Regions from separate parts of the Gordonia sp. L191 genome, predicted to be linked through region 3. Evidence: riboswitches for the same ligand, from Rfam matches in the RefSeq annotation. Region 3 holds a riboswitch; each other region holds the start of a gene.
What was found. Region 3 has a riboswitch for S-adenosylmethionine ahead of QNM97_RS15340 (bifunctional o-acetylhomoserine/o-acetylserine sulfhydrylase). Riboswitches for the same ligand answer to the same signal wherever they lie in the genome.

Region 1 (5,633 bases), 430 kb from region 3:
TCGTATTTCTCCTTGCGCTCTTCGGTCACGGTGATGTTGGAGAATCCGACATCCGTTCGCCCGCTGTCGATTCCGACGAAGAGGTTCTCCCACGTGGCGTTGGTGATCACCGGCTTGAGTCCGAAGACGGCCGCGACGAGGCGCCCGAGGTCGGGTTCGGCGCCGGTCAGCGTGTGCTGATCGGAGCCGATGTACGCCAAGGGCGGGTATCCCGAGGGCAGTGCCCCGATCCCGATCGACAGCTCCCCGGAGTCACGCACCGCCGCAGGCAGCGCGTTGCGAATCGAATCGACCTGCGGCACAGTCAGATCGATTTGGTTGGCGGCGCCGTTGGACACTGCCCCGATGACGACGTCGCCCGGCTTTCCGGATGGTTCGGCGGCATCGGTGGAACCGCCCGAGCACGCGGTAAGCAGACCGCCGACGAGGCCGAGTGCCACGGTGACGGCACCGAGCCGTGTCGCGGCACGTCGACGAGCGCGCGTTCGAGCGGTGACGCGATCGGTGAAACGCGTTGGTGACATGGAGTTGCTCCGTTTCTGGGGTGTGACGGCAGGGAGGATGACGACGTGCCCCGGAGGGGTCGCCGACGGTGGTGGCGATCGGTGTGTGGCGATCGGTGTGTGGCGGTCAGAGCACTCGGAGCAGGAAGTCCTTGGTGCGCTGGTGAGTCGGGTGGTCGAGGACCTGCTCCGGGGTGCCCTGCTCGACGATGCGCCCGTCGTCGAGGAAGACGATGGTGTCGGCGACCTCGCGGGCGAAGCCGATCTCATGGGTCACGACGATCAAGGTCGTGCCGGTGGCGGCGAGATCACGGATCACCGCGAGGACGTCGCCCACGAGCTCGGGATCGAGGGCCGAGGTCGGCTCGTCGAAGAGCAGCACCCCGGGCTCGACGGCCAGTGCCCGGGCGATGGCGACCCGCTGTTGCTGACCACCGGAGAGCTGGCGCGGATATGCGTCGTACTTGTCCGAGAGTCCCACGCGCGCAAGGAGTGCGCGGGCAGCGCTCTCGGCGTCGCCGCGGCTGATCCGGCCGGTCGAGACCAGTGGTGCCGCGACGTTCTGGCCTGCGGTCAGGTTGGAGAACAGGTTGAACGACTGGAAGACGTAGCCGATGCGGCGTCGCTGTCGCAGGATCTCGCGTTCGGGCAATTCCCGGAGCCGGCCGCCGGTACGGCGGACGCCGATCAGTTCGCCGCCGACGCTGACGTGGCCTGCGTCGAGCCGTTCGAGATGGTTCACGGCACGGAGCAGGGTCGACTTGCCCGAGCCCGATGGTCCGAGGATGACCGTCACCTCTCCCGGGCGGATCGTGAGGTCGATGTCCTTGAGGACGTGGTGGTCGGCGTAGAAGCGGTGGGCGCCCACGATTTGCACCTCGACACCGGCCGACGTCGTGTCCGGGGTGATGGCGGCGCGCGTCATGCGGCACGCTCCCAGGGACGCAGGGCGATGCTCCGTCGAGCGCCGGCAACAGCGAACCGCAATCGCTGTATCGGCGTCGGGGGCAGGGTGCGGACCGCCCCTCGCGCGAAGTAGCGCTCGACGTAGAACTGGACGATCGAGACGGCGCTGGTGAGGATCACATACCAGACCGTCGCCACCATCAGCAGCGGGATGATGTCACCGGAGTAGGTGCTCGACTGGGTCGAGACCACGCCGAACAGATCGAGTAGCGACACGTAGTAGACCAGCGACGTCGACTTGATCAGTCCGATCAGCAGATTCACATACGACGGCACGATGGAGCGCAATGCCTGCGGCAACGTGATGCGCAGAAAGTGGTATCGCCGTGGAATGCCCAGTGCGGCAGCGGCTTCGTGTTGACCTGCATCGACCGACAGGATGCCGCCGCGCACGATCTCGGCGGCGAACGCCGCCTCGTGGATGGTGATACCGATGACGGCGATCAGGAACGGAGTCGCCAGATCTGCCTCGGAGAAATGAAACAGTCCCGGCCCGAATGGAATACCGATACTCAGACTCTGGTAGAGCGCCCCGAAGTTGAACAGGATGAGAAGCAGGACGATCAGCGGGATCGATCGAAAGAACCACACGTATCCCCAACTGACCGCCGCGAGCACGGGATTGTTCGACAGCCGCATCAGCGCCAGGACGATACCCACGGCCAGAGCGAGCACCGCACTGTACGCCGCGACCTCCAGTGTGACCCCGAGACCTTCGAGAACGACGGGGCGAAAGAACCAGTACCCGAATCGATCCCATTGGAAGAATGCATTGGTGGCCAGGCCGTGGACCAGCTGCGCGCCGACGACGAGCACGATCGCGGCGAGAATCCACCGGCCGGGATGACGCAGGGGCGCAACGCGTTCGGCGGTCGGCGGCGTGGACGTCCCCGACGACGACCGCGGGTCCCCCGACGGCGCCGGGAGAGGACCGGCACTCGTGGACGGCGATGGGGCGGACATGGCGGCACTCTCCTTCACACGGGAACGGGAACACACGCGAGGAGATGCGTGCCCGCCGCCACCCCGGGGCGCATCCCGCGGCAACCGACGACCACGACGGCACGACGACTTCTCACGAAGTCGTTGTGGCCGTGTCCATCACGCTTATCGGGATACACCCGATCCGGTCGTCACCTGGGGCACCCCACCGCGATGCGAGGGTTGCCGGTCAACCAGCCAGGGCTTGACGTTGACACTCATGACCGTCGTGCTCACGCTACTGCCGCGCGCCGCCGCGGTCAGCATTTACATTCGCCGAGGAGTGAAAGTCTCGTGGCGTCGGGTCGGGCACCACCATTCCTCGGACGCCGCGGTTGTCAGATGCTGCGTTCACCGGCCAGGATCGCCTCGAGGCGTCGGTGGATGTGCGGGGAGAGAAAGGGTGTGACGTCGCCGCCGAGCTTGGCGACTTCTTTCACCAGTGAACTCGAGACGTGTGCGTAGCGGGGATCGGTCAGCAGGAAGACGGTTTCGACGTCGGCCAGCTCACGATTCATCTGCGCCATCGGAAGCTCGTAGTCGAAGTCCACCGACGAGCGCAGGCCCTTGACGATGGAGTGGATCGCGTTCTCTCGGAGATAGTCGACGAGCAGGCCGGTCCACTGATCCACCCGCACGTTGGGCAGATCGGCGCAGTCCTCCCGGATGAGTTCGAGTCGCTCCGGGACCGAGAACAGTCCGCGCTTGTTGGGATTGACGACCACGGTGACCACCAGTTCGTCGAAACACGCGGCCGCCCGCTCGACGACGTAGCGGTGCCCACGCGTGAAGGGATCGAAGGAGCCGGGGATCACCGCGCTGGTCATACTCTGCAGAACCTACCCGCCCGCCCCGCCGGTGACTCGCGCGACCTGCACCGTGGTGTCGCCGTAGGACTTGTCGGTGACGATCTCCCAGCCGGCCGGCCAGTGTGTCGTGGCCCGTCGGCCGCGCTCGAGCACCAGCAGGCCGCCGTCGGCGAGCCAACCACCCGATCCGAGCGCCGTCAGGTCGCCGTGCACCTCGTCGTCGGTGAGCGCATAGGGCGGGTCGGAGAAGATCACATCGAAGCCGCCCGTCACATCCTCGTGGTGCACGACATCCACGCAGGCCGGGGCACCGGCGGCCAGGAACGCCGACACCGGTGCGGTGATCACCCGACCCACCTCGGCGACGCCGAGCGCCCCCAGATTGGCGGTGACGACAGCGGTGGCGCGACGACGGTTGTCGACGAACACGGCCGAGGACGCACCACGGGAGAGTGCTTCGAGGCCCAGCGCACCGGACCCGGCATAGAGGTCGAGGATCGCGGCGCCCTCCAGATCGATCCGGGCGTCGAGAATGTTGAACACCGCCTCACGCACCCGATCGGAGGTGGGCCGGGTCCCGGCGTCGGGAACCTTCAGTGGGCGTCCGCCGTGGCGGCCGGCGATGATCCGGGTCACCGGACCATTCTCCCATTGCCGATTCGGGTGGGCGGCGACCCTTGACGGGCGGCGCCGGCGGGGCGTCACCGCCGCGTGGCTGCCGGACATTTCGCCCACCCGCAGCGAGTCGTCGCAAGCTTTTGTGTCCCGCATCACATACACCGGATGAACTGGGCATTGAGGGGACATTTCCCCACCGATTTACGCAGGCAGGTGAATTCGTCGACACACGTTGTTAACGTCGAATGCGTTATGAGCCCGTCCCACACAAGAACGGCCCCATCACCCCTTCTCACTCTCGACTACCGAGTTCCCTCGGTGGCCGACGGTACCCGACTCTGGGAGATTGCCAAGGACTCCCAGGTGCTCGACGTGAATTCCAGCTACGCCTACGTGCTGTGGTGCCGAGACTTCGCCGAGACGTCCATCGTCGCCGAGGTCGACGGCCGCACTGCAGGATTCGTCACCGGATATCGGCGTCCCTCCGACCCGTCGACCCTCATGGTCTGGCAGGTCGCGGTCGACGACGCCTATCGCGGCAACGGGATCGCAGCAACGATGCTGCACCGGCTCTTCGATCGTGCCGCGCGCCGCGGGGTGGTGGCCATGCACACCACCATCAGCCCCGACAACGTTGCCTCGCAACGATTGTTCGCGTCCGTGGCGGCCGCTCGCGGACTCCGGTTCGCCCGGCGCGACCTGTTCGCCGCCGGCGACTTCCCGGACGCACACGAGCCCGAGGATCTCTACCTGCTCGAACCCGAGGTACCCGAACCCTGAGGCCGGGCAACGGGAGTCAGCTCCCGAGCGGATTCTGATCCGACCCCGCACACGGTCAAGAATGCGGCCGCTCAACACTTGTCGCTCACCCGTCTCCGAGAATCGCTGTTGCACAGCGACGGTCGCGTGCAACAGCGCTTCACTCGCCGCACCGTGGTGCGCTCCCGCGGCACCGGCACGTCGACGGATCGGCGCGTCGACGGATCGGCGGCCCCACAGATTTCCCACATTGGAGGAATAACCATGAATGACCAACCCACCGACAAGAAGACCTCCATCGACGACTCGGTCTTCACCCAACACGAATCCGAGGTCCGCAGTTACTGCCGTAGCTGGCCGACGGTGTTCGGTCAGGCCCGCGGATCGTGGCTGACCGACACCAGCGGTGATCGCTACCTGGACTTCTTCGCCGGGGCCGGTGCGCTCAACTACGGCCACAACAATCCGGTCCTCAAGTCCGCGTTGCTCGAGTACATCGAGTCCGACGGCATCACCCACGGCCTCGACATGGCCACCGTGGCCAAGGGTCGGCTGATCGAGGAGTTCACCTCCAAGATCCTCGCGCCGCGTGATCTGGACTACAAGATCCAGTTCCCCGGACCGACCGGCACCAACGCCGTCGAGTCGGCACTGAAGCTGGCCCGCAAGGTCACCGGCCGTGAATCGATCGTGAGTTTCACCAACGCCTTCCACGGTATGACCCTCGGCTCGCTGTCGGTGACCGGCAACTCGATGAAGCGCGCCGGCGCGGGAATCCCGCTCGTGCACGCGACCCCGATGCCGTTCGACAACTACCTCGGCGGGGCCGTCGAGGACTTCAGCTGGTTCGAGCGCGTGCTCGACGACTCCGGCAGCGGACTCAACCTGCCCGCGGCGGTCATCGTCGAGACCGTGCAGGGTGAGGGCGGTGTCAACGTTGCGCGTGCGGAATGGTTGCGTGCGCTCTCCGAGCTCTGCCGGCGACGCGACATCCTGC
Region 2 (5,633 bases), 2.6 Mb from region 3:
GCCACCGGGGTGGAGATGGCCGGGCAGATCGCGGAGATGGCGGCCAAGACGCTACGCGGCGCCTTCGACTCCATCGATCCGACGCAGGCGCGGGTCATCCTGCTCGACGCCGCGCCGTCGGTGCTTCCGCCGTTCGGGCGCAAGCTCGGGGGGCGGGCCGAAAAGCGTTTGCGGTCACTGGGAGTCGACGTACAACTGGGATCGATGGTGGTCGACATGGATTACGACGGGCTGGTGGTCAAAGACCCCGACGGCACCACCCGACGTATCGAGAGCCAGTGCAAGGTGTGGTCGGCGGGTGTCGCGGCCAGCCCACTGGGCCGCCATCTCGCCGAGCAGAGCGGAGCCGAGACCGACCGCGCCGGCCGGGTCCGGGTGCAGCCCGATCTCAGTCTGCCCGGCCACGCCGAGGTGTTCATCGTCGGCGACATGATGGCACTCGACGGAGTGCCGGGGCAGGCCCCGGCGGCCAATCAGTCCGCGCGGTACGCCGCCGACACCATCACCGCCCGCCTCAACGGCAGCCTGCGCGCCCGAAAGCCGTTCTCCTACTGGGACAAGGGATCGATGGCGACGGTCTCGCGGTACTCGGCCGTCGCCAGCGTGCCGATCCCCGGCACGTCACGGCACATCGAGTTCTCCGGTTACCTCGCCTGGCTCGGATGGCTGTTCCTGCACCTGATCTACCTCGTCGGATTCCGCAACCGCTTCACCACGCTGATCGACTGGCTCTTCGCGTTCACCTCGCGCAGCCGCAACCAACTCGCGGTCACCGAACAGCAGGTGTTCGCGCGCACCGTGATCGACCGACTCGAGGAGATCGAGGAACGCGGCGCCGCCTGAGGCGGCGCGGGTCCGGCGCGTCTACAGTCTCGCCAACGCCGGCGTCAGCTTGTCGACCGCCCACGGCACCGAGTAGATCGTGGGCGCGCTGAACGCCGCCGCGGTGTCGTTGGTGAGGAACACCGTCGTGCCGCGGCGCACCGCGGGCAGCGAATCCCAGCCGGGGATCGCATCGAAGGCCTCGGGCCCGCCGACCAGCGGCCAGAAGATCAGCAGGTCCGAAGCGAAGATGTCGATACGTTCGGGAGACACGACCGTGCGTGCGCCACCGGGCGCGAGCCCCTTGACCGCCGGGTCGAGAACCAGTCCGAGCTCGGCGAGCAGTTTCGCGGAGGGGTCGGTGTCGCTGGTCACCACACCGAACTGATTCTGCGGGGTCAACTGTCCGAAGGTGAACGTCTTGCCCTGGCTCGCCGGGTATTTCGCCTTTGTGGTCGCGATCTGCTGCTCGACCTCGGCGACGGCCTCATCGGCCTGCTGCTGCTTGCCGAAGATCCGGCCGGCCGTCGTCATCACCTCCTGCCAACTGTCGGTGACGGTGTTCTTGGCCATCACCGGAATCGTGGGGGCGATCTGCGTCAGGCGGTCGTAGGCCGCGCGGTCGGGCAGGTATCCGGCGAGGATGACCTGCGGGGCGAACCGCGCGATCGCGGCGACGTCAGGGGGACCGGCCTCCACGTCATAGGTGACGATCGTCGACGAGTGCTCCGGCGTCCAGGCGAAGCGATTGTTCGGGCCCGAATACCCCTGCGCGAGGAACTCCGCCGTGATCGGGACCCCGAGGCGGATCAGCGAATCCGACCACGCGCCGCCGAATGTCACGACCTTGGTCGGATCGCTCGGAATCGTCGTCGATCCGTACTGGTGCTCGACGGTCACGATCTCACCCGTGGATCCGGCCGGGTCGTCGGGGGACGAACATCCGACAAGGGCGACGAACACCAGGGTCAACAGGCCGGCGAGGACTCCACGAACACGCATTTCGTTAGGTTAGGCTAAATCGCCGGTATCGGACAAGACCGACGTGGGCGTTCCGACGACGCGGCCCGTCATCGACGCCGTCCGGGCGTCCGGGTTAATCCCACGGTGACCGAAAGTCTGTGCCGCATACACGCCCGGACGCCGTCGACGTACCCGGGTGACTCCTGACTTTCTTGCCGTGCGCCGCGCCGTCGACCTACCGTGAATCGACCATCTGGAGCGACCGAGAGACCCGGCTCGTCGACGTCGCAGCAACCCCCAGAGGAGGGTGCTAACGCCGGGATCGATGGGAGTCGGCTCGTGCCATTTCATGACCATGCCCCGTTGTCGGTGCTCGACCTCGCACCGATCAGTGAGGGCTCCAATCCTGCTGCCGCACTGGCCAATACGATCGGCCTCGCGCAGCACGCCGAGCAGTGGGGCTATCGCCGCTACTGGGTCGCCGAACATCACTTCGTCGCGGTGGCCGGCTCCAACCCGGCCGTCCTGATCGGTCAGATCGCCGGTGCCACCACCACCATCCGGATCGGGTCGGCGGCGGTGCAGGTCGGCCAGACGACCGCGGTCTCGGTCGTCGAGTCCTTCGGACTGCTCGACGCCTTCCATCCCGGCCGCATCGACCTGGGTCTCGGACGCTCCGGTCAACGGCGCGCGGAAGCGGTCACGGCGACCCCGAAGGCTTCGACATCGACGGCTTCGGCACCTGCGGTGACCCTGCCGAGCATTCCCGGCCCGAGTCGCGTCGTCGACGGTGTGGTGCTCCCCGAACCATTCGATGTGTCGGCGCTGCTGGCGAATTCGCGCCTGGCGCGCGGCTTCGAGGTACTCACCCAACCCGGTGCGCAGACCCCGGACTTCGCCGAGCAGGTCGCCGACATCGCCGCACTGCTCGAAGGCACCTATCGCAGCCCGTCCGGTCTCGAACTGCATGCGGTGCCCGGTGAGGGCGCCGACGTCGAGCTCTGGATCTTCGGCAGCAGCAAGGGCCAGAGCGCCCAGGTGGCCGGCGCGCGCGGACTCCCGTTCGTCGCCAACTACCACGTGAGCCCCGGGACCACGCTCGAAGCGGTGCAGGCCTACCGCGCCGCCTTCCGGCCGTCGGCGGTGCTCGCCGAACCGTACGTGGTGGTCTCGGCCGACGTGGTGGTCGCCGAGGACGACGACACCGCACGCCATCTCGCCTCCACCTACGGGCACTGGGTGTACAGCATCCGCAGCGGCCACGGCGCCGTCGAGTATCCGGATCCGGCCACCGCGCCACCACTGGCCGACGAGCAGCGCGCACTGGTCGCCGACCGCCTCGAGACCCAGTTCGTGGGCAGCCCCGACACGGTCGTCGAGCGTCTCGCCGCACTCGGAAAACTCACCGACGCAGACGAACTCGTCATCACCTCGGTCACCCACGATCACGGTGACCGGCTGCGCTCGCACGAACTCCTCGCCAAGAAATGGGGCCTCATCTGATGCGTGGCATCACCACCACCGTCGCCCGTACCGCGACGGCAACCGTTGCCGCGCTGGCCGTCTTCGGTCTCGCCGCATGCGGCGGGGGCTCCTCACAGTCCGAGGACGCCGGTCCGCCGGTCTCCGGCGGCACGCTGCGCTACGGCCTCTCCGACGCGCCCACCTGCTCCGACCCCGCCCAGAGCGCCACCAACCAGACGATCTACGTGACCCGTCAGATCGTCGACTCACTGACCGACCAGGTACCCGGAAGCGGCGACCTGAAACCGTGGCTGGCGCAGAGCTGGGAGGTCAGCCCCGACGCCAAGACCTTCACCTTCCATCTCAAGCCCGACGTCACCTTCAGCAACGGCACCCCGCTGACCGCCGACTCGGTCAAGAAGAACTTCGACGCCATCGTCACCACCCTCGGCGGCGCCAAGGCGCCCTTGGCCGCAACCTATCTCAGCGGCTACACCGGCACCACCGTCGTCGACCCGTCGACCGCACGGGTCGAGTTCTCCGCGCCGAACGCACAGTTCCTGCAGGCGACCTCCACCCCGCAGCTCGGCATCCAGGCCGACGCGACCGTCGCCGCCACACCCGAACAGAGGTGCCAGGGCACCAACATCGGCTCCGGGCCGTTCGTGTACTCCGCATGGCAACAAGGCCGTTCGGCCGCCCTGCGCAAACGCACCGGATATCAATGGGGCTCGGCGGTGTTCACCCACACCGGCGACGCCTACCTCGACGGGATCGACTTCACCGTCGTCCCCGAGTCGGGTGTGCGCACCGGCTCACTGGGCTCCGGTCAGCTCGACGCCATCAGCGATGCCCTCCCCAACGACAAGGCACAGATCTCCTCGGCCGGTGGCAAGGTACTCACCGCGGTGAACCCCGGCGTGCCATTCGGCCTGCAGCCCAACGTCTCCCGTGGAGTGCTCGCCGACGAGCAGGTCCGCACCGCACTGCTCCCGGCGATCAACCGCACCGAACTCGTCGACACCGTGCTCGACAAGGACTTCCACCCGGCGACCGGGGTGCTGGCCGCCAACACCCCGGGATTCCATGCCGAGACCGCAGCCCTGGCCTTCGACGCCGCCAAGTCCCGGCAGCTACTCGACGCCGCCGGCTGGCGGCCCGGCGCGGACGGCATACGCGTCAAAGACGGCCGGCGCCTGTCGTTCTCGGTGCTCTACAGTCCGGTGTTCGCCGGCAACCAGGCGATCCTCGAACTCGTCCAGCAGCAGCTGAAGAACGTCGGCGTCGACATGGCGCTCGACGTGGTGCCCGCAGCCGAGGCCACCGTCCGACAGAACTCCGGCGACTACGACGCGATCTACTACAACGTGACACGCGCCGACGGTGACATCCTGCGTACCCAGTTCGGGTTGACCACCCGAAACCTGAACCGGCGCGGGCCGATTCCCGCGCTGGATACCGCACTGGCGCAACAGCAGAGCACCACCGACACCGCCGCACGCAACGCGGATCTTGCCACCGCCCAGACCCAGATCATCGAGCACGGACTGTTCCTGCCCACCATCGAACTCTCGCAGGCCATCGGTACCGCGAGCACCGCACACCAGGTGTCCTTCGACGCCTCGGCACGCCTGCAATTCCACGACACCTGGCTCTCGGGTCGGTGACCGGCGATGATCCGCTATCTCGCGATCCGCATCGCCTCGGCCATCGGGGTGCTGTGGGCGGCGTTCACCGTCGCCTTCATCATCCTGATCCTGCTGCCCTCGGATCCGGTGTCGATCGCAACCTCGGATGCCTCGATCCCCGCCGACCCGGCCGCCGTCGCCGCCCTCAAAGCCCGCTATGGCCTGGATCGTTCGGTGTGGCAACAGTATTGGTCGGCGCTGACCGGCGCGCTGCACGGTGATTTCGGTCTGTCGATCTCCCAGGGTCGCCCGGTCACCGAGGTGATCGCCGACGCCCTGCCCGGCACCGTGGCGCTCACGCTCACCGCGGTGGCGCTCGCCGTCATCGGCGGGGTCGGACTCGCGGTGCTCGCGACCTGGACCCGCTCGATACTGCTGCGTCGTGTGCTCCTCTCCATTCCACCGCTGGTGGTGGCCCTGCCCACGTTCTGGGTGGGACTGGTCCTGTTGCAGGTCTTCGCCTTTCGCCTGCCGTGGTTCCCGGCATTCGGCGACACCCGGCCCGGGTCGATCGTGCTGCCGGCGGTGACGTTGGCCATCCCGTACGCCGGGGTACTCGGACAGGTCCTCGTGACCAGCATGACCGCCACCGATGCGGCGCCGTTCGTGCAGACGGCCACCGCGAAGGGTGCGAGCCGCGGGCGCGTCATCACCCGACACATCCTGCGGGTCTCGTCGCTGCCGGCGCTGACGGTG
Region 3 (5,633 bases):
TGCGCCAACCGAAATGCTCACCCAGCCACGCGGCCATGGGAACGCCGGCGACATTGGCCACCGCCAGGCCGAGCATGACCTGCCCGATGGCCTTGGCGCGCCGGCCCGGGCCGGCAAGATGCGCTGCCACCAGAGCGGCGACCCCGAAATATGCGCCGTGCGGTAAACCTGCCACGAACCTCGCCGCGATGAGCAACCCGAAGGTCGGCGCGAGCACCGTCGCGACGTTGCCGACGGTGAAGGCGACCATCAGCCCGATCAGCAGCGTGCGCCGCGACAGCCGGGCGGTGAGGGCGGCGATGAGCGGCGCACCGACGACGACGCCGAGCGCGTACGCCGAGATCACCGTCCCGGCGGTGGGCTCGCTGACATCGAGGGCTCCGGCGATGTTGGGCAACAGGCCCATCGCGACGAATTCGGTGGTCCCGATACCGAAACCGCCGAGCGCCAACGCGAGGATCGCCCAGCGCAACGATGACGAGCCACGAGAAACGTTGTCGGACAACGTGATTTCGAGATCTTCGGACGCCTCCGACGGCGCCGTACCGGCGGCAGGCGTCGCGGCGGCGGTCACGGCGGAGGTGGGGTGAGCTGATCTCGACACGGGAGGCGTAACCACCACCCGTCCGGTGCGGATTCCCGTGTGGTCGGGTGAGTTCGTTCACACGGGTTCGTCGGACCGGAATCGAGACGCCCGTCACGGTGTGGCAGCAGCAGATTCCTTCGCCGACGACGCGGTCGGCACCGTTGTCTGATCCGGTGCGGAACCGCTCTCGGTCTCACCTGGCGACGGCGCGGAACTCTCCTGTGACGACGTTTCCGACTGCGACGACGTCGCGCCCGACTCGGTCGTCGAACTCGACTCCGGCGACGTGCTCGACGTAGACGACACACTCGACGTAGGCGCCACACTCGACTCGGGCGCCGGTGCCTGCGTTGCGCCCACAGCGCCCGCCCCCTCGCCCACAGCGCCCGCCCCCTCGCCCACAGCGCCCGCCCCACCACCGACAGCGCTCTGTCGGGACGCAAGCAGCGGCACCGCGACCTGTGTCGGGGTCGACAGCACCGTCGCACCCGCACCCGCACTCGTCGAACCCCTCAGCACCGTCGTGATGCCCTCGACGACGCGCGCCGCCCAGTACTTCACGAAATTGAGCGGCAATGCGACGATGCTCTTGCCGCTGGCCAGCTGTGCCTGCACTCCTTCTTCGAAGAGCTCACGGTTCCAGGTGAGCGCGCCGTTGATGGTGTTCTCGAAGGCGTAGAGATCCGGCAGGTACGCGCCGTAGCCCAGTTGTGGCAACGGGGGAAACCAGTCCATGACCCAGCGGATCGGTGGCTGGAAGTCGGCGAGGGTGATCCCGATGATGTCGGGTAGGCGGAACCGGTAGGCCACCAGGTCCGGGACCGACCAGTGCAGGCCCAGCGCGTCGACGAGGTTCTGGGCGAGGATGGCCATCGATGAGGGCGAGGCGATCGTGCAGGTCTGCAGCGACCCGCTCTGCGTGCACGTCATCGGCTCGTTCGCGCCGTTCATGTACCAGGTCGTGCCGGTACCCGGGAATTGAAACATGTGAAACGGATACTGACCGTGCTTGACCCAATAGCCGAGGAGGGCGTCGAGGTCGCCGATGGGGTCATGGAACGGATCGGGGAGATCGCAGATCGGATCGCCCGCGATGCAGTAGGTGGTCACCGGCAGGCCCCCGTAGTCGGTGACCGCTCGGGTTCCGGACATGGTCAGACCGGGGATGATCCCGACCAGGGTCGCCTCGATCCCCTGTCCCCACAGCGTCGCCGACATCCGCGGATCGGAGTAGAGCTCTCCCGACACCGTGCGTGCACCGTCGGAATCGGTGGTGGAGATGACGTAGGTCGAGCCGTCGTCCGTGGTCACCGACCGAGTTGGCCCGATGTCGGTGAGCACGTCGCCGGCGATCCGCGCCCCCTGCGAGTAGCCGGCGATGACGATCTTCTTGTCGGCACCGCATTGCTGCTGGTACGCGGCGACGGCCTGCTCCAGATTGGCCGACCCTTCGGCCTCGCTGGCGTTGTATCCGACCGACCCGAGCGGCCAGATGGTCGCGGAGTAGGGCACCTGCTCGATCTCGTAGGCGCCCGCGCCGGAGTACGGACTGTCCGGCAGCTCCTCCCAGTGGGCGCCGTGTCCGGTGTAGCGCTGTTCGATCCCGACGAGATACGAACCGTCGGAATTCCACGTGCCGCCGACGATGAACACCCGACCCGGTTGACTGCACGCCGCCGCTGTTTCCGCCGACGCGACCCCGTGACCCCAGAATGCGGCCGCGATGAGCGCCACACTCGCGGCCCCGACCACTCCGGTCGAGATGCTGCCGCGGAGCGAGGCGAAGGAAGGTGAGAGCCTCATCGGACACGTCCTTGGGCGAGGGAACCGCGATGTGGCAAGAGTAGGCAGACGGCGCGGCCGATTCCGGCCGATCCGTCGAGATCAGGACGCGATTGGTCCGTCCGGGCGACACCCGCCGCCACGCCCGAACCGAGTCCGACCGTTTCTGTCCAGCACGCAAACCAGGCTGAGCAGGAGGGTTCTCAGCCGCCGACGACCGTGTTATATCCTTGTCGCCAGGTCATGAGTATCAGCGTCAAGCCCCGGCTCGCTGATCGGCAACCCTCCAACCGCGGTGGGGTGCTCCGGGTGATGACCGGGTTGTGGGATCGCGACGAGCATCCCCGGCAAGCGCGGGTCCGAAGGTCGGACCCCATCAGGGTCACCACACCCTGCCGACCGCAGAAAGTGATCTATTCTCATGTCTGACGTAGCCAACGACGGCACGGATGCCCAGAACCCAGCCGACGACTGGAGTTTCGAGACCAAGCAGATCCATGTGGGCCAGTCGGCCGACGCCGCCACGAACGCTCGTGCACTGCCGATCTACCAGACCACGTCGTACGTCTTCAACGACACCACCCACGCGGCCAACCTCTTCGGCCTCGCCGAGCCGGGCAACATCTACACCCGCATCATGAACCCCACCCAGGACGCCGTCGAGCAGCGTGTCGCCGCGCTCGAGGGCGGTGTGGCGGCACTGTTGGTCGCGTCCGGTCAGGCCGCCGAGACCTACGCCATCCTCAACATCGTGGAGAACGGCGGACACGTCGTGTCGAGCCCGCGTCTCTACGGCGGAACCTACAACCTCTTCCACTACACACTGCCCAAGCTCGGTATCGAGGTGAGCTTCGTCGAGGATCCCGAGGATCTCGATTCGTGGCAGGCCGCGGTCCGCGACAACACCCGGGCCTTCTACGGCGAGTCGATCTCCAACCCCAACAACGAGATCCTCGACATCGAGGGCATCTCCGAGGTCGCCCATCGCAACGGCGTGCCGCTGATCGTCGACAACACCGTCGCCACCCCGTACCTGCTGAACCCGCTGGCCCACGGCGCCGACATCGTCGTCCACTCGGCGACCAAGTACATCGGTGGGCACGGCACCGCGATCGGCGGCATCATCGTCGACGGCGGCACCTTCGACTGGCGGGTGCAGCGTGACGGCCAGGATCTGTTCCCCGGCTTCACCACCCCCGACCCCAGCTATCACGGTGCGGTGTTCGCCGACCTCGGTGCGCCGGCCTACGCGCTCAAGGCACGCGTGCAGTTGCTGCGTGACACCGGTGCGGCGATCTCGCCGTTCAACGCCTTCCTGCTAGCCCAGGGACTGGAAACCCTGAGCCTGCGCGTCGAGCGCCACGTCGCCAATGCGCAGCGGGTCGCGGCCTATCTCGCCGATCACGCTCAGGTCGAGTCGGTCGCCTACGCCGGTCTGCAGTCCTCGCCCTGGTACTCCCGTGGTCAGAAGCTCGCCCCCAAGGGGCAGGGCGCGATCATCGGCTTCGAGATCGCCGGTGGCGTCGACGCGGGGAAGCGCTTCGTCGAGGCGTTGACGCTGCACAGCCACGTCGCCAACATCGGTGACGTGCGGTCGCTGGTCATCCACCCCGCCTCGACCACCCACAGCCAGCTGACCCCCGAGGAGCAGCTCGCTGCCGGTGTGACCCCCGGCCTGGTGCGCCTGGCCGTCGGTATCGAGGGCATCGACGACATCATCGCCGACCTCGACCAGGGTTTCGCGGCGGCCAAGTAGTTCGAGGACAGGAGTACAACACCCGTGTCGGTGAGCATCGACCCCCAGGCGTCCACGACGCATCAGCCCGAGTGGGAACGAGTTCCCGACGGGCAGATGGTCCGAATGCGTCTGGGGTCGTTGTCTCTCGACAACGGGCAGCAACTCGACGACGTCACCCTGGCGTTCCAGCGCTGGGGGACGTTGTCGCCCGCACGTGACAACGTGATCCTCACGCTGCACGCCCTGACCGGCGACTCGCATGTGACCGGCGCGCCCACCGACGAGCATCCCTCGCCCGGGTGGTGGGACGGCCTGATCGGGCCGGGAGCTGCCATCGACACCGACGAATGGTGCGTCATCTCCGCCAACGTCCTCGGCGGCTGCCGTGGGTCGACGGGCCCGTCGTCGCCGGATTCGCAAGGGCGGCCCTGGGGTTCACGCTTCCCCGACATCACCGTGCTCGATCAGGTGCGTGCCGAGGCGGCCCTGCTCGATGCCCTGGGCATCCGGGGAATCGGCGCGGTACTCGGCGGCTCGATGGGCGGCGCGCGTGCGCTGGAGTGGGCGATCGAGTACCCCGATCGGGTCCGCAGCGCCCTGGTGCTGGCGGTCGGCGCCCGCGCGACCGCCGATCAGATCGGCACGCAGACCACCCAGATCGCGGCGATCACCTCCGATCCCAACTGGCAGGGCGGGGACTACCACGGCACCGGGCGCTCCCCGATCGCCGGCCTCGGGATCGCCCGACGTATCGCCCACCTCACCTACCGTTTCGAGGGTGAACTCGACGAGCGGTTCGCCAATGCGCCTCAGGCGCAAGAGAATCCGCTCCTCGGCGGCCGCTACGCGGTGCAGAGTTATCTCGAGCACCAGGCCGACAAATTGATCGAGCGCTTCGATCCGGGCAGCTATGTGGTGCTCTCCGACGTGCTGAACCACCATGACGTCGGCCGCAACCGGGGTGGTATCGCCGCCGCCCTCGCCTCGTGCACCGTTCCGACCATCGTCGCCGGCATCGATTCGGATCGCTTGTACCCGTTGCGGTTACAGGCCGAGATCGCCGAAGGTCTCGGCAACTGCGTCGGCGGGCTCCAGGTGGTCCGGTCCGACAAGGGCCACGACGGATTCCTCACCGAGTTCGACGCGATCGCCGATCTCCTCAAGCGCACCGTGGATCTCGCCCGCCGCTGACGGAGCTCGCACCGATACACCACCCCGCCCACGCGCCCGCAGGCGTCGTGGGCGGGCGTGTCTCAGCGGGCAGGTGTGGTGGTGGTCGTCTGCGCCGAATCCCCCGCATCCAGGGTCGGCGAGGTACTCGACGCCGACTGGGAGGGACGGATTCCCGGAGCGATTCCCGGAGCCGTCGTCTGCGGCGCCACGATGCTGGGGATCAGGTCGGGTGGGATCAGACCGGACGGGATCGGAAGCGTCGGATACGGAGTCAGCGTGGGTCCGGACGGGGTCGTCGTCGACGGTGTGGTCGTTGCCGGCGGCGTGGTGGTGTTGGGCACCAGCGTCAAGGTG
Region 4 (5,633 bases), 2.7 Mb from region 3:
GATGCGATCGAGTTCGATGGTCATGCCGGGTTCCCTCCGGGTGAGGTCGAGATGAGTTGTGCCAGAGCGTCGATCAAGCGGTCGATGTCGGCGGCCCCGGTGCCGAGGCCGAAGCTCGCGCGCACGGCGCCGTCGGGATGGCCGAGGCGAGTGAGGATCGGGTGGGCGCAGAACTTTCCGTCGCGCACGCCGATGCCGTGTTCGTCGCTGAGGTATTCGGCGACGGCGCGCGGTGCAATGCCGTCGACGCCGAACCCGGCGATCCCGACGCGATCGGTGATGTCGTCGAAGATGCGGAGTGCCTCGACGCCGTCGATCCGCGCGAGACCGTCATCGAGACGGCAACGCAATTCGTGTTCGTGCAGGCCGATCGCCTCGAAGCCGATCTCGGTGATCGCCTCGCAGGCCGCGGCGATGGCGATGGCGCCCAACACATTCGGCGACCCTGCTTCATGCCGCGCGGCACCGGTGTGCCAGGCGGTGGCCGCGCAGTTCTCGTCGGGCCCGTCGACGACGCTCACCTGCGCCGAGGCGCCACCGCCGGCGAGATACGGGTCGGCGGCGTCGAGCCAGTCCGTTCGTCCGATGAGCACTCCCGCCCCGAACGGCGCGTAGACCTTGTGACCGGAGAACACCAGGTAGTCGATACCGTGGCTGACCATCGACACCGGCCGGTGGGCGACGAGCTGGGCTGCGTCGACGAGGATGCGCGCGCCGTGTCGATGCGCGATGGCGGCGAGGCGACCGATCGGCAGCACCTCACCGGTGACGTTGGAGGCCGCGGTCACCGCGAGCAACGCCGCGGGTGCCGCGGCCAGTTCACATTCGAGCGCGACGAGGGTGTCCTCGATACCCGGACGCGCGGTCACGATGCGGGCAGTCCCGGAGTCGCGCGAGACCCACGGCAGCAGATTGGCGTGGTGCTCGATGTCGAGGACGACGACGTCGCCGGGGGTGCAGTGGGCCGCCAGATTGATGGCGTCGGTGGTGTTACGGGTGAACACAACGGTGTCGTCGGCACGCCCACGCACAAAGCGCCGCACCGTCTCCCGGCACTGCTCGTAGCGACGGGTGGTGACCTGGGACAGATGGCCCGCACCGCGGTGGACGCTGGCGTACTGGTGCAGCGACGCGGCGACGGCGTCGGCGACCGCGGTCAGGGCGGGGGCGCTCGCGGCGTAGTCGAGGTTGGCGTAGGCCACTTCGTTCCAGTCGGCGAGCTGCACCGGCTGTCCTGCGCCGACGACCTCGGCGAGCGGCTCGAAGGACGACGGATCTGCGCACACGGTGGCGGCGATCGATGCGGGGGTGACGACAGCAGTCATCGAAAAATCTCCTTGGGAATCCACGCTTGCCGTGTCCGGGTGGTACACGGCCAGGTCGTCACCCGGAGCACCCCACCGCGGAGGAGGGTTGCCGACCAGCGAGCCGGGGCTTGTCACTGGCACTCATGACCTGCACCAAGGGTGGCCTATCACGTCCGAGGGTGTCAATTTTCACTCAGCGTGGGCGAAATCCCGGCGTCGTCCGGCGCTAGGTTGGTCGGGTGAGCGGCGAACCTGTGGGAGATGAGGGAACGGGGCCTGCCCCGTTCGTGTTGTCGCGTCCGCACGGAGCGGTTCGGGCCGAGGGCGTTGCGCGACGATTCACCGCGGTCTCCGACGCCGCCGAGGCACTGCGATCCGGTGCGGTGGCGTCGGTGGTCGGCGCACTCCCGTTCGACCCCGCCGATCCGGCCGCGCTGTTCGCACCCACGCGGCTGCGTCGGGAACAGGCGCTGGGTGGGCGCGCCCCCGTCCGTCATTCACTGACCCACCTCGTCGAGATCCCCGACGCCGCCACACATCGGGAGCGGGTGCGCCGGGCGGTGGCCGCCATCGGTGTCGGCGACCTCGACAAGGTGGTGCTCGCGAGAACCGTTGGTGCGGTTCTTGATTCACCGGTCGAGATCGGCGATCTCCTCGAGGCGCTGGCGCACGGCAATTCCGAACGCAACGCGTTCGTGGTCGACACCCGCCACTCGTGGCTGCTCGGCGCGAGCCCGGAGTTGTTGCTGCACAAGAGCGGCCGCGAGGTCACCTGTCATCCGTATGCCGGTTCGGCTCCTCGCTCGTCGGACCCGGAAGCCGATCGCGAAGCCCGGGAGAAACTCGCCGCGTCGGACAAGGATCATCGCGAGCACTCGTTCGTCGTCGAGCATCTGCGTGAACGGTTGGCGCCGATCAGCGACGAACTTTCCGTCGCGACCCGACCTCAATTGCTCTCCACCGGCGAGATGTGGCATCTGGCCACACCGATACACGCCCGGCTCACCGATCCGGATGTCGGCGCACTCGACCTGGCCCTCGCCCTGAGCCCCACCCCCGCGGTGTGCGGAACACCGACCGAGGCTGCCTCGCAGTTCATCCGAGATCACGAGGAACCCCGCGGGCTCTACGCCGGCGCCGTCGGCTGGGCCGACGCACACGGCGACGGCGAGTGGATGGTCACCATTCGTTGCCTCGAACTCGACGCCGACCGACAAACCTTTCGCACGTGGGCCGGTGGCGGCATCGTCGCCGACTCCGATCCCGAAGCCGAACTCGCCGAGACCACTGCCAAACTGCAAACGGTGTTGCGGGCGTTGGGAATCGACAACCGCTGATCAGCAGGCCACCTCCCCCGGTGGTCGAAGCTTGCTCGAGCATCCCCCCCAATCGATGGTCCATGCGCACCCCCGCACCCGGACATCCCCGCCGCATCGACGATCCAGGCCCCCACACTCAGCATCCTCTCCCCATCGATGATCCATACGCACAACCCCCGTACCCGAGCAACCCCTCCCCATCGACCGTCGCACGACCTGAACGCGAGTCGAATTCGCAAACGCCCCCGCTGCACCAGCCGCGTCCGCACAGTGGAGCCGCGAACTCATCAATCCCGACAGTCACCCCCCCCCGATGGTCGAGCACCCTTCCCCCTCGATGGTCGAGGTGCGAGCCGCGTGCGGCGAGCCTCGAGACCCGGCGAGACAACAAGCCCCCCAACCACATCGACAGCTTGGCAAACGAAACCCGCACCCCCTACCACACCCCACCGACAGAAAATCGGCGCCGAAACACGTTGTCCACAACCAGAATTGACCAAAATACCCCTTGCATCGAACACCCTGGCGATGTACACTGGACCCCTCACACCGATCAGCCACCGGGGAGGGGCCCATGATCGAATCCACTACCATTCTTGACGCGGAAACCGTTGACGCCGAAGCAGTCTTCGCCACCATCGTCACCCAACTCGGCGACCTGCAATGGAACCCGGAGATGACCGGACCCCAAGCCTTCGGTGCGATGAAACAAGTCCTGTTGTTGCGGAACCTGGTTGATCACCACGCCACCACCCTCGCCGGCGAACTGGACCGACTGGGCGTCGCCGACCACAAAACCACCCGGCTACGAGAACTGTTGATCAGCATGGGCTTCGCACCCTCGGTCGCAGGTCGGTACGTGCGAATCTCGGCCACTACCGATGTCGATCTGTTGTTGGCGCATGCCGCGGACGGGTCCATCTCCTTCGAACACACCGACGCCATCGTCCGCGGGTTGGCCCACATCGACACCCGATGCCCCGAACCCCTCGATACCGTCCACCGGTGTGAATATCTCCGGAAACTGCTGTCACACTACTTCGCCGGATTCACCCCCGCCGAAATCAACCTCTACGCACGGCAGCTGGGTAACGAGTTGGCGGCCGACACACCTGGCGGGTTACCAGCCGCCGAGGACAAGAACATCAACTCCTACACCGACCGCATCACCGACGACGGACGGCTGGAAATCTCGGCGAACCTCGACATCATCGCCGGGGAAAAGACCCGCACCCTGATGGAAACCCTGTCGGCGCCCAAGCCTCAACCCGACGGGTCACCCGATCCGCGGACACCCGAACAGATCTGTGCCGCCGCGTTCGAAACGATCGTCGAACTCGCGGCACAAGGCTTGGCCGACACCACGTTCTCGACGAAACCCACCAACGGGTTGTTGTGGACCTGGTCGGCCGACAACCCGGCCCTCGGCGGCGAGTTGCAGAACATGGGTCCGATCACCGAAGCGACCGCCAAGTTGTTGTCGTGCGACACCACGATCACCAAAATCGTGCTCGACCCCAACGGTGTACCGCTCAGTGTTGGTGAAGAGAAACGCTTCTTCACACCCGGCCAACGCAAAGCCTTGCTGGTGCGGGATCGCGGATGCATCACATGCGGTGCCCACGCCGGCCGCTGCCAAGCACACCACGTGCACCACTGGGCCGACGGTGGTCCCACCGACCTCGACAACGGCTGCCTACTCTGCACCAGCTGCCACGACGACGTCCACCACCACGGCTGGGACATCATCATCGGATACGACCGACACCCCTGGCTGATCCCACCCGCCAGCATCGACCCGAAACGACAACCCGTACCGTCCTATCACCGACGCACCATGCCACTCGACGACACAGCAGCCTGACCTACGCTGCCCCACTACCTGATTCCTGCACCCGGCCGGCCGGGACCGCATCTGTTGTTTGAGAACTCCATAGTGAAATCCCACGGTGGTGACCCCCGGAGGGCGGGGGTCACCACCCGATGGTCGAGGTGCGAGCCGCGTGCGGCGAACCTCGAGACCACCTGCAGCAGAGCTGGAACCGAACCACCGTGGACCGGAAGCCTGTCGACACAAGGGGTCTCGAGGCTCGTCGCAGGCGCTCCTCGGCACCTCGACCATCGGGATGGGACGGCCATCGGGCACGACGCCCGGGGTGGGAACGACCCTCCGACGGTCGAGGTGCGAGCCGCGTGCGGCGAGCCTCGAGACCACTTGCAGCAGAGCTGGAACCGGGCCACCGTGGACCGGATGCCCATCGGCACAAGGGGTCTCGAGGCTCGTCGCAGGCGCTCCTCGACACCTCGACCATCGGGGTGGGGAGCGTCCGAGTATCCGATCGTCGGGCAGGAAGGCATCAACATCCGTCCGCGGCGAGTCGTTTTCCCCCGCTGGTCGAGGTGCGAGCCGCGTGCGGCGAGCCTCGAGACCGCTTGCAGCAGGCTGGAACCGTACCACCATGGACCAGAAACCGCTCAGCACAACAGGTCTCGAGGCTCGTCGCTAGCGCTCCTCGGCACCTCGACCACCAGGATGGGCGCCTTCCCCCGCTGGTCGAGGTTCGTCGTCAAGGTGTAATGCTCAGCGCGTCCTCCGAACGCCCGTGCACCCGCCCCACCGGGAGCGCGTCGGCGGCTCGGCGAATCAGTGTCGACGGTTGTTCTCGTCGTCGGCCAGCGCTCGACGAAGCTGGTCCGCCATATCCGGTCGGAACCTCGACATCTGCATCGCCGCGATCGCCTGCGCTCCGACTGTCGTCACGCCGAGTTCCGACACCAGTCGCCGGATTGCGTCCTCCTCGGATTCCGCACGTTGCATGAGCGAGAGAACATCTGCCGAACGATCGAGCGCTGTCACGCAGGCACGCAACACCTCTGATCGTTCCTGCCTCTCGACCCCAGGATCCGGTCGTGCCCGGCGCCCGCGCGGCGAAGGCGCTTCGACGACCAGTCCATCCCACTCGAAGAGTCCGTCCGGGAGCGAGGCATGCTCGGTGAGCTCGACGAC

Region 1: linked by a shared signal. The riboswitch ahead of QNM97_RS13240 (amino acid ABC transporter permease) and the one ahead of QNM97_RS15340 (bifunctional o-acetylhomoserine/o-acetylserine sulfhydrylase) in region 3 are both predicted to bind S-adenosylmethionine.
Region 2: linked by a shared signal. The riboswitch ahead of QNM97_RS03555 (LLM class flavin-dependent oxidoreductase) and the one ahead of QNM97_RS15340 (bifunctional o-acetylhomoserine/o-acetylserine sulfhydrylase) in region 3 are both predicted to bind S-adenosylmethionine.
Region 4: linked by a shared signal. The riboswitch ahead of QNM97_RS00830 (aminotransferase class V-fold PLP-dependent enzyme) and the one ahead of QNM97_RS15340 (bifunctional o-acetylhomoserine/o-acetylserine sulfhydrylase) in region 3 are both predicted to bind S-adenosylmethionine.

Annotation. Positions count from the first base shown of each region.
Region 1 is NZ_CP125996.1:2,958,125-2,963,757, forward strand. It holds gene QNM97_RS13230 (ABC transporter substrate-binding protein) at 1-524, opposite strand, end outside; gene QNM97_RS13235 (amino acid ABC transporter ATP-binding protein) at 631-1,428, opposite strand; gene QNM97_RS13240 (amino acid ABC transporter permease) at 1,425-2,432, opposite strand; SAM riboswitch class IV at 2,568-2,676, opposite strand; gene coaD (pantetheine-phosphate adenylyltransferase) at 2,789-3,277, opposite strand; gene rsmD (16S rRNA (guanine(966)-N(2))-methyltransferase RsmD) at 3,290-3,895, opposite strand; gene ectA (diaminobutyrate acetyltransferase) at 4,130-4,657, shown strand; gene ectB (diaminobutyrate--2-oxoglutarate transaminase) at 4,901-5,633, shown strand, end outside.
Region 2 is NZ_CP125996.1:755,198-760,830, forward strand. It holds gene QNM97_RS03545 (NAD(P)/FAD-dependent oxidoreductase) at 1-843, shown strand, start outside; gene QNM97_RS03550 (ABC transporter substrate-binding protein) at 865-1,824, opposite strand; SAM riboswitch class I at 2,032-2,117, shown strand; gene QNM97_RS03555 (LLM class flavin-dependent oxidoreductase) at 2,125-3,288, shown strand; gene QNM97_RS03560 (ABC transporter substrate-binding protein) at 3,288-4,916, shown strand; gene QNM97_RS03565 (ABC transporter permease) at 4,923-5,633, shown strand, end outside.
Region 3 is NZ_CP125996.1:3,390,336-3,395,968, forward strand. It holds gene QNM97_RS15330 (MFS transporter) at 1-604, opposite strand, end outside; gene QNM97_RS15335 (cutinase family protein) at 698-2,389, opposite strand; SAM riboswitch class IV at 2,608-2,728, shown strand; gene QNM97_RS15340 (bifunctional o-acetylhomoserine/o-acetylserine sulfhydrylase) at 2,790-4,124, shown strand; gene metX (homoserine O-acetyltransferase MetX) at 4,149-5,297, shown strand; gene QNM97_RS15350 (Hsp70 family protein) at 5,360-5,633, opposite strand, start outside.
Region 4 is NZ_CP125996.1:172,997-178,629, reverse strand. It holds gene QNM97_RS00835 (hypothetical protein) at 1-24, opposite strand, end outside; gene QNM97_RS00830 (aminotransferase class V-fold PLP-dependent enzyme) at 21-1,325, opposite strand; SAM riboswitch class IV at 1,343-1,456, opposite strand; gene QNM97_RS00825 (isochorismate synthase) at 1,547-2,644, shown strand; gene QNM97_RS00820 (HNH endonuclease) at 3,201-4,490, shown strand; gene QNM97_RS00815 (hypothetical protein) at 5,271-5,633, opposite strand, start outside.